One region of the Undibacterium sp. Di27W genome, then DNA from elsewhere that is predicted to be linked to it. Evidence: predicted binding sites of a transcription regulator. Region 1 holds the regulator's gene; each other region holds the start of a gene.

Evidence for each region. The regulator sigma-54, encoded in region 1, starts transcription at its own class of promoters, with help from an activator protein. The targets are predictions, from matches to a motif close to TGGCANGNAANCTGCTTT.
Region 2: a site for sigma-54 is predicted at 2,066-2,083, ahead of adh (aldehyde dehydrogenase). Genes of this name have one in related genera too.
Region 3: a site for sigma-54 is predicted at 2,042-2,059, ahead of ACO0LF_RS04125 (urease subunit gamma). Genes of this name have one in related genera too.

The regions. Positions count from the first base shown of each region.
Region 1 covers NZ_JBMPOS010000012.1:92,086-96,373, reverse strand. The annotation lists gene hpf (ribosome hibernation-promoting factor, HPF/YfiA family) at 420-767, opposite strand; gene ACO0LF_RS22220 (RNA polymerase factor sigma-54) at 875-2,365, opposite strand; gene lptB (LPS export ABC transporter ATP-binding protein) at 2,377-3,132, opposite strand; gene lptA (lipopolysaccharide transport periplasmic protein LptA) at 3,134-3,697, opposite strand; gene lptC (LPS export ABC transporter periplasmic protein LptC) at 3,718-4,288, opposite strand, start outside.
Region 2 covers NZ_JBMPOS010000003.1:315,425-319,712, forward strand. The annotation lists gene ACO0LF_RS09170 (hypothetical protein) at 1-400, shown strand, start outside; gene adh (aldehyde dehydrogenase) at 488-2,008, opposite strand; gene ACO0LF_RS09180 (Tex family protein) at 2,325-4,288, opposite strand, start outside.
Region 3 covers NZ_JBMPOS010000001.1:912,281-916,568, forward strand. The annotation lists gene ACO0LF_RS04110 (hypothetical protein) at 1-704, opposite strand, end outside; gene ACO0LF_RS04115 (hypothetical protein) at 785-1,279, opposite strand; gene ACO0LF_RS04120 (RNA polymerase sigma factor) at 1,288-1,890, opposite strand; gene ACO0LF_RS04125 (urease subunit gamma) at 2,206-2,508, shown strand; gene ACO0LF_RS04130 (urease subunit beta) at 2,518-2,823, shown strand; gene ureC (urease subunit alpha) at 2,820-4,288, shown strand, end outside.

The sequences.
Region 1 (4,288 bases):
GCCGCAGGCGAGTTTCGGGCCTTCCCATTTTTTGTACTGCATAAACGGGAACCCCGCAGGGGCGACGACGCCTGGGTCGCCTTCTTTTGCTTCCTTTTCTTGGCGAGCAAGAAAAGGGAGTAGCCGCCGGTCTATCACCGGCGAGCAATCTTCAAATACGAATGCAGGTATTTCAAAATCCAGCTCGCAAAGTCTTACGATTCTGGCGTGAATAAACTTCGTGGCATACACCGAACGCCGCTGGATTCCAGCCAAAAGCACGCTGGAATGACGTTAATACGTGTACGGATTGCCATATGGCAATCAACTGAATAGATTGAGAAATATTATTTATTTCAAAACCACTCACCCAACAAAAAGGACGCCTTTAGCGTCCTTGTTTTGGATGTCCACAACCTGTTAGGGTAAGGACCGGGGTCTTATGAAGCCGATGCCGGATCAGGTATGTGCTTGATGGCGTCGTGCTGATGGTCTTGCATTTTATCTTTGTGCTTGATGACCTGGCGATCAAGTTTGTCTACCAGTGCATCGATTGCTGCATAAAGATCATGCGCCAGACTTTCAACGTGGATATCTTTACCGCTGATATGCAAATTAATGTCGGCTTTGTGTCGTTTTTCCTTTTCCCGGAGCTTGTCCACCGTCAGGATGACGGCGATATCAATGACCTGGTCGAAATGTCGCCTGATACGTTCTAGTTTGGTATGTACATATTCACGAATTGCAGGAGTTACTTCGACGTGGTGTCCACTGATGGTGAGATTCATACTGTGCTCCTATAGTGATGTTGCTTGCTGTAACGATACACTCTTGGCATTTATTTGCCTTGAGCTAAATCATATATAGCAATTCAAACCGTGATTACAAGGACTACTTACAAAGATTTACGCAAACTGACTGGGGGGATTTTCAGGGCTTCACGGTATTTGGCAACTGTCCGCCGGGCAATTACCATGCCCTGTTCACCCAGCATGTCTGCAATTTTGCTATCAGAGAGTGGGCTTTTCTGGTCTTCTGCTCCTATCAACTGCTTGATGAGTGCACGTATCGCGGTGGAAGATGCTTCACCCCCTGTTTCCGTCGCGACATGGCTGCCGAAAAAGTACTTCAACTCAAACATGCCATGTGGGGTCAACATGTATTTTTGGGTTGTCACACGTGAGATAGTGCTCTCGTGTAATCCTAGTGTATCAGCAATTTCGCGCAAAACAAGGGGTCGCATGGCAACGGCACCATGGGTGAAAAAATTGCGTTGCCTTTCAACTATCGCTTGTGCAACGCGCAAAATAGTGTCAAAGCGTTGCCGCATATTTTTGATGAGCCAGCGGGCTTCCTGCAATTGCGCACCCAGGCCAGCTTCACCACGGTTTTGCTTCATGATATTGGCATACACGCTGCTGACTCGCAGCCTGGGCATGACATCCTGATTCAGCATGACTTGCCAGCCATTGCCAGACTTTCTGACGATCACATCCGGCACCACATAATCTGATTCATCGGCGGCAAAGGCAATGCCAGGCCGTGGCTGGCACAGGCGTATGATGGTTTGTGCATCGCGCAAATCTTCATCATCGCAGTCGAGAATTTTCTTGAGTTTGGTGAAGTCTCTTTGTGCAAATAAAGCCAGTTGTGTTTCAACAATTTGCAATGCCAGTCTGCGTGTGACAAAAGCCACTTTGGGCATGCGCCTGATTTGCAGGGCCAGGCATTCTGAAGGGCTGCGCGCACCGACACCAGCCGGGTCAAAGCTTTGCAGCATATTCAGGGCAAAGGCCAGTTCTTCTGCTTCTACACAGAGTTCCAATGGCAAACTGGCATGTATTTCATCCAGGGTTTCAGTCAGGTAACCATTGCTGTCCAGCGCATCTATCATCAGTTCGACCAGGGCACGGTCACGCGGCTCACGCAGGTTCAGGCGCATTTGCTCCAGTAGATGTTCACGCAGGGTGATGTGGGCTGCTCCCAGTTGTGGACGGCCATCTTCATCATCACCAGATTTGCTGCCATGCTGCACATCATCAAAGCCCCAGTCTTCTTCGCTGGAGCTGGTGCTGTCATTGCTGATGACCGTTTCGGCATCGGCAGCGGCTGGCTCGGTGGATTTATCGCTTTCTTCTCTTTGCGCAGGTGCTTCCATGCCTGCGTCAGCCGAGGTACTTGTTGTATTGATGGCACCATCGGCCAGCAGGCGAACCGCATGGTCGAGTGGATCATCGACGCGTTCCAGCATGGGATTATCGGTCAGCAGCGTCTCCAGCTCCTGATGCAATTCCAAAGTCGATAACTGCAATAATCGTATTGATTGCTGCAATTGCGGCGTTAAGGCCAGATGTTGTGAGGTACGTAGTTGCAGGCTTTGTTTCATGATGATTCCCGTCACATCCGGAAGTGTTCTCCGAGATAAACGCGACGTACAGATTCATTTTGTATGATGTCGTCAGGCTTGCCGCTGGCAAGTACCGCGCCTTGATTGATGATGTAAGCGTGATCGCAGATGCCCAGGGTTTCGCGCACATTATGATCGGTGATCAAAACGCCTATGCCGCGTTCCTTGAGGAAGCGGACGATACGCTGGATTTCGATGACAGCGATAGGATCAACGCCGGCAAAGGGCTCATCCAGCAAGACAAAGCGTGGATTGGTGGCCAGTGCACGGGCAATCTCGACGCGGCGGCGTTCACCACCTGACAGTGACAAAGCCTGGCTCTCGCGTATTTTTTCTATTTGCAAATCTGCCAGCAAGGCATTCAGCCTTTGCTCGATTTTCTTGCTGCCGAGGAATTTGCCATCGCTGTCTTTTTGCAATTCCAGTACCGCACGGATATTGTCTTCTACCGTCAACTTGCGGAACACTGATGCTTCCTGCGGAAGGTAAGACAGGCCGAGCACGGCGCGCTCATGGATGGGCAGTTGCGAGATATTGACATCATCAATAATGATATCGCCAGCATCGGAAGGTACCAGACCAACGATCATGTAGAAAGAAGTGGTTTTGCCTGCACCATTCGGCCCCAGCAAACCCACCACTTCACCACTTTTCAATAGCAGGGAAACATCGCGCACGACCTGGCGTGCACCATAACGTTTTTGCAAACCCTTGACCAGCAAGGTGCTGCCTGACTGTGCTGTCATCTTAATTAGCCTGTTTTTCTGGTTTTGGTTGCAAGATGATTTTCAGGCTGCCCGAACCTTCTACAAACTGGCCACTGGTGGAGTTAGTGCCTACAAAGACTTCATTCTTGCTGTCATAAGACAGGTATTCGCCAGCCTGTTCCTGGGTGACTTTAGTGCCTTCCAGATAGCGTACCTTGGCCTTGGAAAAGAATTTGACGATTTCCGTGCTTTGATTGTATTCCGCACGTTCAGCTTCGCCATCTACCCACAGATCAGGTCCGCCATCGCGCTTTTGGCGGAAGGTGACTTTGCGATTGCTGCCACCAGTCAGTACTACAAATTGATCACCATTCGGCGCCTCGGTGACGACGGCATTTTCTGCCTTGACATTCAGAGTGCCACGCACCAGGGCGACACCCTTGGATAATCTGCGCACGCTGGTCTTGCCATCGCTCTCGCCATAACCGGCTTCGATGACGGTTTCCTTGTTGCTGTCGGCTTTTTCTGCATATGCAGTTGCACTGACCAGGCCCAGGCAGGCCAGGCCGAATAAATGGGTAATGCCGAATTTAGTAAGTGTCATGGAGATGATCGCTTTCTCAATTATTTGGTTTTAACTGCATTCACCGCTTCACGCTTCTTGAGCAGGATGCGGACTTTGCTTAACAGGGCCAGGTGTTGGGTAGAGTTATTGGCCAGCATACCGGTTGCGGTCGATGTCGATTTACCGGTGGTGATGGTGATGGGCTTATCGGTCTTGACAACATCATCATCTGGCAATAGCAATAGATAATCCGATTCCACATGCACGAATTGCGAACTCAGGCCCTCTGGCCTTTCCATGCTGACATTGTCATATAAATGCACTTCATCATGCTCACGCTTGGGTGTGATGACATTGGATTTTTGCGACACCACGGCCAGGTCGGCCCGCAGATGCAAGGGTGGCCGGTCCTGATCAAAGCTGTTGATCTGCGGATGCTTGATTTCTATATTGTCGTTACGCGGCAGATGTACCAGGCTGTCACCAGTAATATGGTAATTGGCCTTGCCATTATTCGACAGGCGTATGAAATTGAATTTCTCTACATAGTAATCAGGTGCTGATCTGGCTGCGCTGCGGTTTTGTTCATCGTCGCCATTGCGACGTATGACTTCCATGACCCAGATGGTG
Region 2 (4,288 bases), on a different contig from region 1:
CGACAGGTTGACCAGACAGGATATATCCGAGAGCCTCAGGTACTTTTCATTTTCCTATAATGTCATCTCGAAGTATGCAGGCTTCTTAAAAAAACCGAATGCAGCACTTGTTGATGAACAGGAACTTTTTGATCTTAATTTCAAGGCCCTGGGGGCCTTGAAACAGAAATATCCCCAATTAAAACTCATACTGCTGACCCAGCGCGATGAAACGGGTTTGTTTGGCCGCAAGAATGCCGATAGCATTTATGTCGAAGACAGGCTGAAACGCCAGCAAGTCAATTATACGACTTGCCCGCTGGCGATATCTGATTTCATGAGGATAGATGGTCACCCGAATGAGCAAGGGTATAAAAAGATTTCTGCATGTTTTTTTGCACAGTACCAACAGAAATCCTGAGGCTGGTGTCGGCATAAAAAAGAAAGGCGGCTCGCGGGCCGCCTTCTTCACATCTGACTGGACATCTGACTGAGCATCTGATCGAGATTAAAAGAAACCCATGGCATTCGGGTTATAGCTGACCAGCAAGTTCTTGGTTTGCTGATAGTGATCCAGCATCATCTTGTGGTTTTCACGGCCTATGCCGGATTGCTTGTAGCCCCCAAATGCCGCATGGGCAGGGTAGAGGTGGTAGCAATTGGTCCAGACACGGCCCGCTTCTATGGCACGACCAATGCGGAAGGCGCGGGAGCCGTCGCGTGTCCACAAGCCAGCGCCCAAGCCATACAGGGTATCGTTGGCGATCGCTATCGCTTCTTCTTCATCCTTGAAGGTCGTGACCGATACTACAGGGCCAAAAATTTCTTCCTGGAAGATACGCATCTTGTTGTGCCCCTGGAAGATGGTAGGCTTGATGTAATAGCCCTGGGCCAGCTCACCTTCCAATACATTCCTTTCGCCGCCTATCAAAAGTTGCGCACCCTCCTGTTTGCCTATGTCCAGATAAGACAGGATTTTTTCCAGTTGTTCCTGCGAAGCCTGCGCACCTATCATGGTGGCGCTGTCAAAAGGATTGCCCTGTTTGATGGCGGCAACACGCTTGATAGCCCTGGCCATGAACTGGTCGTAGATGGATTCCTGTATCAGCACGCGTGAAGGGCAGGTGCAGACTTCACCCTGGTTCAGCGCGAACATGGCAAAGCCTTCCAGGCATTTATCGAAGAAGGCATCATCTTTTTCCATGACATCGGCAAAGAAGATATTCGGTGATTTGCCACCCAGTTCCAGAGTCACAGGGATCAGGTTTTGCGAAGCATATTGCATGATCAGACGGCCAGTGCCGGTTTCACCGGTAAAGGCTATTTTGGCGATGCGCTTGCTCGATGCCAGTGGTTTGCCCGCCTCCAGGCCAAAACCATTGACGACATTGAAGACACCAGGCGGTAACAGGTCCTTGATCAAATCAACCAGTACCATGATGGAGGCGGGTGTCTGTTCTGCCGGTTTCATGACGATGCAATTACCTGCGGCCAGGGCGGGAGCCATTTTCCAGACCGCCATCAGGATAGGGAAATTCCAGGGGATGATCTGGCCGACCACGCCCAGTGGCTCATGGAAGTGATAGGCATAGGTCTGGTCATCGATCTGGGAAACTGAACCTTCCTGCGCACGTATGCAGCCAGCAAAATAACGGAAGTGATCGATAGCCAGCGGAATATCTGCGGCCATGGTTTCGCGTATGGGTTTGCCATTGTCCAGGGTCTCTGCTGTCGCCAGCAGGCTCAGGTTGGCTTCCATGCGGTCAGCGATCTTGTTGAGTATGTTGGCGCGTTCTGCTGGCGAGGTCTTGCCCCAGGCTACTTTTGCGGCATGGGCAGCATCCAGTGCCAGTTCCACATCTTCCGCCGTTGAACGTGCGATTTCGCAGAAGGCCTGGCCAATCACGGGACTGATGTTCTCGAAATATTCGCCTTTGACAGGTTCTACAAATTTTCCGCCTATATAGTTGTTATAACGTTTGGCGTAAGGATTGCTGATGCCCAGTTTGCTGATGTCGGCCAGGTTCATGATGATGGTCTCCGTTATTTATTAGTTGGTGCGCATGGGATGCGACACGGAGCTAATAAGGCAAACGGCGTGCCATGTTTGAAATATTTTCCTGAAGGGAAATATAAGGGATGCAGATGAGAGATGGGGAAGATACAGAAGCGGTGGTACTGCTGACGCTGGTGATGGATTTGCTGAAAAGCGAGAAAAATAAAAAATTCAGGTGTCACATTATTTCGCAACACTGATCAGACTGTCACAATTTGGGACAGTCTGATCAGCAACTTTATTACTTGCTTATTGCTTAGTTATTACTTACTTATTGCTTATTTCTTACTTATCCACGCAATTTCGCAAACGCTGCTGCCATGGCATTACCAGCAGGTGCCGGCGCCTGGGCTTGTGAGCGGTGTTGATTGAGGCGTTTGGCATCATTGCGGTCGCCACGCTGTTCTGGCTTGCTGCCAGCTACCGGCGCAGCGTCCGTCAGGCGCATGGTCAGGGCGATACGCTGGCGTTTGACATCAACTTCCAGCACTTTCACCTTGACGACCTGGCCAGCCTTGACGACGGTATGTGGGTCCTTGACGAAGGTGTTGGACAAGGCAGAGATATGTACCAGCCCATCCTGATGCACACCTATATCAACGAAAGCGCCAAAGGCGGCAACGTTGGTGACTACGCCTTCCAAAATCATGTCAGGGCGCAAGTCCTTGATTTCTTCTACACCATCCTTGAAGGTCGCTGTAGTGAATTCTGGACGGGGGTCACGGCCTGGTTTTTCCAGTTCACCGATGATGTCGGTAATGGTCGGCACACCAAATTTTTCATCGGCGTATTTGGCTGGGTTCAGGGATTTCAACAAACCAGAATCACCGATGACGCCCTTCACATCCTTCTTGATATCAGCCAGGATTTTTTCTACCAGCGGATAAGATTCAGGGTGGACTGCGGATGCATCGAGCGGGTTTGTGCCATTCATGATGCGCAGGAAACCAGCTGCCTGCTCGAAAGTCTTGTCGCCCAGACGCGGTACTGCACGCAGGTCTGAACGCGAATTAAACATGCCCTTGGCATCGCGGAAATTAACGATGCTTTGCGCTACACTGGACGACAGGCCAGATACACGTGCCAGCAAAGGTGCAGAAGCGGTATTCACATCGACACCAACAGCATTCACGCAATCTTCAACCACGGCATCGAGTGAGCGCGCCAGTTGTGACTGGCTGACATCATGCTGGTACTGACCTACGCCTATGGATTTAGGATCAATCTTCACCAGCTCAGCCAGCGGGTCTTGCAGGCGGCGTGCGATCGATACCGCACCGCGGATGGAGACATCCAGGTCAGGCAATTCTTTGGAAGCAAATTCAGAAGCAGAATACACCGATGCGCCAGCTTCAGAAACGACGATCTTGGTCAGCTTGAGTTCAGGCTTGAGCTTGATCAAATCGCCTGCCAGCTTGTCGGTTTCGCGCGAAGCCGTGCCGTTGCCGATAGAGATCAGCGAGACATTATGCTTGGCCGCCAGTTGGGCCAATACATGCAGGGAACCATCCCAGTCATTGCGGGGCTGATGCGGGTAAATGGTCGCATATTCAACCACCTTGCCAGTTGCATCCACGATCGCTACCTTGACGCCGGTACGCAGACCAGGATCAAGACCCATGGTGGCGCGTGGACCAGCGGGGGCGGCCAGCAGCAGGGCTTTCAGGTTACGGGCAAAAACATTGATGGCTTCGACTTCTGCGGTTTCGCGCAGCTTGCCCATCAACTCAGTATCGAGATGCATGAAAACTTTGACGCGCCAGGCCCAGCGCACAGTATCCACCAGCCATTTGTCGGCAGGGCGGTCTTTCTGGCTGACGCCAAAGCGGGCAGCGATGCGGCTTTCGCAGGGGTTCAGCGGCGCATCCCATTTTGGTTTTTCTTCTTCACTGTCGAGACGCAGGGTCACGGTCAGCATTTCTTCACGGCGGCCACGGAACAGGGCCAGGGCGCGGTGGGAAGGGATAGTGCCCAGGGTTTCTGAATAGTCGAAATAATCGGCAAATTTTTCACCGGCTTCTTCTTTGCCAGCAACGACCTTGGATTCTACGATGCCGTGGTCATTCAGGTATTCACGCAGGGCTTGCAACAGGGTCGCATCTTCGGCAAAGCGTTCCATCAGGATCTGGCGCGCACCATCGAGGGCGGCTTTCGCATCTGCCACACCTGGGTTGTCGCCATTGTCAGTGGTGAAGGCTGGTTTCAGGTAATTCGCAGCTTCGGTATCCGGGTTCAGCATGGGGTCGGCCAGCA
Region 3 (4,288 bases), on a different contig from region 1:
CTTGTTTTACGCTCTATACGCTTGACAATGACTTCGTCACCATTACGCTGGCTTTCTACGCTGACTGTTTTTCCTTCCTGTTTCAACTTGTCCAGTTTTTCTTTGGCGGCATCAAGTTTTTCTCTGGCACTGGCCATTTTTTCGTCCAGGTCTTTACCCATGTGCATTTTGGTTGCCGTCTTTTTTTCTGGCATGAGGATGTAGCGCAGGTTTTCAACCGGGTCAACGATGACGATGTGCTGGACATTGCCCTTGCTGTCGCGTATTTCCTGACGGGTGCGGCCTGCAGCATCCCTGTAGTTCAAGCTGGTGGTTTTGTTACTGATCTGGTTGCCATCGGCCAGGGTCTGGGTTTTCTCTGTGACGATTTCAGCGGTATATGGAGCATTTTTAATTGGCCGGATACTATGCATGCCTTGCATGCTGACAAATGCCTGGCTCATGGCATCGGAGACTATCTTGCTGACGTTTTTTGAGTCAGGTAAATCAGCCAGTGCCAGCATGGGATGTACAGAGGGCATAGGTGGCATTGCAGGCATCGGTGGAATGGGCGGCAGCGGCGGTACGGCAGGCATTTGTATGATTTCTACGTGGTGACGCACAGGTTTTTCTTCGGCTGGGTTTGCAGTGTCACTGTCTGTATTGGCATGTGCCATTGCCCAGGCAGAGCTTAACAATATGAAGAGTGGCAGTTTGGTTTTCATGATGCTTCCTTTTCTGTGTGTCATTTTTGTCTTTCTATGCTGCTTTAGTTATTAAGTAGCGTTATTGAGTAGCTTATTGCTTACTTCAGGAGTCGCATGGCTAATGGCTCACCATCGGCAGCGACCAGCATTTGCGCCTGCACCATGTCACCAGCTATTTCTGGCGAGACTGGCATACCCAGGCTGGCGAGCCAGGCTGCCGGGACTTCTGCTTCCAGCATGCTAGGTGTTTCGTTATTCAGGCGCTCCAGCGGCACCAGGGCGACAAAAGGAGGAAGTTCTGTACTTGAAACAGTAGTGCTGTCCGGCGTCAATTGATGCTGAGATGCTGGAAACATGACTGTCAGCATGAGCAGGCCAAAGCTGCCACTCAGTGTCAGTAAACCTGCCAGCCAGGGGCGCCAGCGACTGCTACGCGCCTGCTTTTTTTCCTTGGACTGTTGCTTGGCGAAAGCTTGCAATAAAGCCTGCTCGATCGTCGCTGGCGTATTCAGCTCCTGCAAATCTTTGCGCAAAAGGCTGAACTGCTGATCCAGCAAAGCATCTGCATTGCTGGCATCCTGTGTGGTATTCATAAGATCTTTCATCTCTGTGTTCCAGTTTTTCCGGCAGTATCGGGTCGCCAGCCCAGTCTTTCGCTATATTGCAATATAGCGGCACGTGCCCGTGACAGGCGCGAGCGCACTGTCCCTATATCTATGTCGCAAATTACGGCAATCTCTGCGTACGACAGTTCCTGCAATTCATACAAAATAATCACGTCGCGGTAGTGAGGACGCAGTACCGAGACTGCCTGCCGCACATGCTCAGTCATTTGCTGCTGGAAGATAGCGTCTGCTGGTTCTGTTGTTTCACTCATCAAGACTTCTTCTCCATCTTCTTCGCTATGACCTGGTAATGGCTGGTGGCGGCGTTCTGCCTGGTCCTGTTTCAGTAATAAATTCCTGGCTACGCCAAACAAGAAATTCTGCAAACTGCCCAGGCCTGCTTCATAACGGTAAGACTTGCTCAATAAACCCGTGAAAACATCCTGAACTACGTCCGCTGCCAGCGCTGCCTGGCCACATCGCATCAGGGCATAGCGATAGATAGGTCCCTGATGGCGCTGGTACAGGCGTTGAAATGCAGCAACATCACCGTCGCGCATTTGTGTCAGCAAGCTGGAATCTGTCTCTTGGTTTTCCACGTTTATTTGTAGGTTGTTTTAAGGTATTACCTTGAGAGACTTTAAAAGTTCCAATTATTTTATGTTGATGGGATTTTCTTCTCTGCGCACCAATCTGGGGATGATTTGCCACTGTTTGGTGCAGTTTTTCGCAAGGTAGGCTATTTAGCCTTGGTTCAAAACTTGCTGTGTTGCTTTTCATAATGCTTTTGTTGGGCAGTTTCTACTTGCAAGCGGTCGTTGCTTGTTATTTTGGAAATATGGACAAATAATGATTCTGCCTGCTTAAGCGGTTCAGCCTTAAACGGCACTGCCCGAAAGATAATTGAGAAAAATATGGATCTGACACCCAGAGAAAAAGATAAGTTGCTGATATTTACTGCCGCTTTGCTGGCAGAACGGCGCAAGGCACGCGGCCTGAAGCTGAATTACCCGGAAGCAGTCGCCCTGATTACTGCCGCCATCATGGAAGGTGCGCGTGATGGCCGCACGGTGGCTGAACTGATGTCGGAAGGCACGCAAATACTCAGCCGTGCCGACGTCATGGAAGGTGTGCCGGAAATGATTCCTGATATCCAGGTAGAAGCGACTTTTCCGGATGGCAGCAAATTGGTTACCGTTCATCACCCCATTCCTTAGGAGAAAACCATGATACCAGGCGAAACTCTAATAGAGGATGGGGATATAGAACTGAATGTTGGTCGTGCCGTTGTCAGCATTACTGTAGCAAATAGTGGCGACAGGCCGATACAGGTGGGTTCACATTTTCATTTTTTTGAAACCAATCCGGCGCTGCAATTTGAGCGCCAACTGGCCTACGGCATGCGCCTCAATATTGCTGCTGGCACGGCCATACGTTTTGAACCTGGACAGCAGCGCAGCATAGAGCTGGTGGCTTTGGCGGGCGATAGAAAAGTCTATGGATTTAGCGGCAAAGTGATGGGGGCGCTATGAAAATTTCACGTCATGCCTATGCTGAAATGTTTGGGCCGACTACCGGTGACCGTATCCGTCTGGCGGATACCAATCTATTCATAGAAATTGAAAAAGACTTTGCCATCTATGGCGAAGAAGTGAAATTTGGTGGCGGCAAGGTGATACGCGATGGAATGGGCCAGTCGCAAAGGCCGCATGGCCAAGTCATGGATACGGTCATCACCAATGCTGTCATCATTGATCACTGGGGCATAGTCAAGGCAGACATCGGCATTAAAAATGGTTTGATTGCCTGTATAGGCAAGGCGGGCAATCCGGATATACAGTCTGGCGTTGATATGGCAATTGGTGGCGCCACCGAGATTATTGCCGGTGAAGGCAAGATCGTGACTGCTGGTGGCATCGATTCACACATTCATTTTATCTGTCCGCAGCAGATTGAAGAAGCATTGATGAGTGGCGTCACCACCATGTTGGGTGGTGGTACTGGCCCAGCCACCGGCACGGCGGCAACCACCTGTACCCCAGGCCCCTGGCATATGCATTCCATGCTGATGGCGGCAGATGCTTTTCCCATGAACCTGGGTTTTATGGGTAAGGGCAATGTCAGTCTGCCTTTACCGCTGGAAGAGCAGATCAGGGCAGGCGCCATAGGTTTGAAGCTGCATGAAGACTGGGGCACGACGCCACAAGCCATCGATAATTGCCTGACCGTGGCTGACAATATGGATGTGCAGGTTGCCATCCACAGTGACACGCTGAACGAAGGAGGCTTTCTGGAGCACACTCTGGCGGCATTCAAGGACAGGACTATCCACACCTTCCATACCGAAGGTGCGGGCGGTGGTCATGCACCGGATATTATCGCTGCGGTGGGCGAAGCGAATGTACTGCCATCATCCACCAATCCTACCCGGCCTTACACCGTCAATACTCTGGACGAGCATCTCGACATGCTCATGGTCTGTCATCACCTGGACCCGGCGATTGCAGAAGACATTGCTTTTGCCGAATCACGCATACGGCGCGAAACCATCGCGGCTGAAGATATTTTGCATGATATCGGTGCCATTTCCATGATGTCTTCTGATTCCCAGGCCATGGGCCGAGTAGGCGAAGTCATCATGCGCACCTGGCAAACGGCAGACAAGATGAAGCAGCAACGCGGTTCACTGGCGGAGGACAATGCGCGTCACGATAACTTTCGTGTTAAACGCTATATCGCCAAATATACGATCAATCCGGCGCTGACCCATGGCATTGCTCATGCAGTAGGTTCGCTGGAAGTAGGCAAGATTGCCGACATCGTCTTGTGGAAGCCCGCATTCTTTGGTGTCAAACCATCAATGATCATCAAGGGTGGCATGATCGCTGCAGCACAGATGGGTGACCCGAATGCATCGATACCAACGCCACAGCCTGTGCATTACCGCATGATGTTTGGTGCCTTTGGTGGTGGGCTGAAAAAGTCGTTTACCTTTGT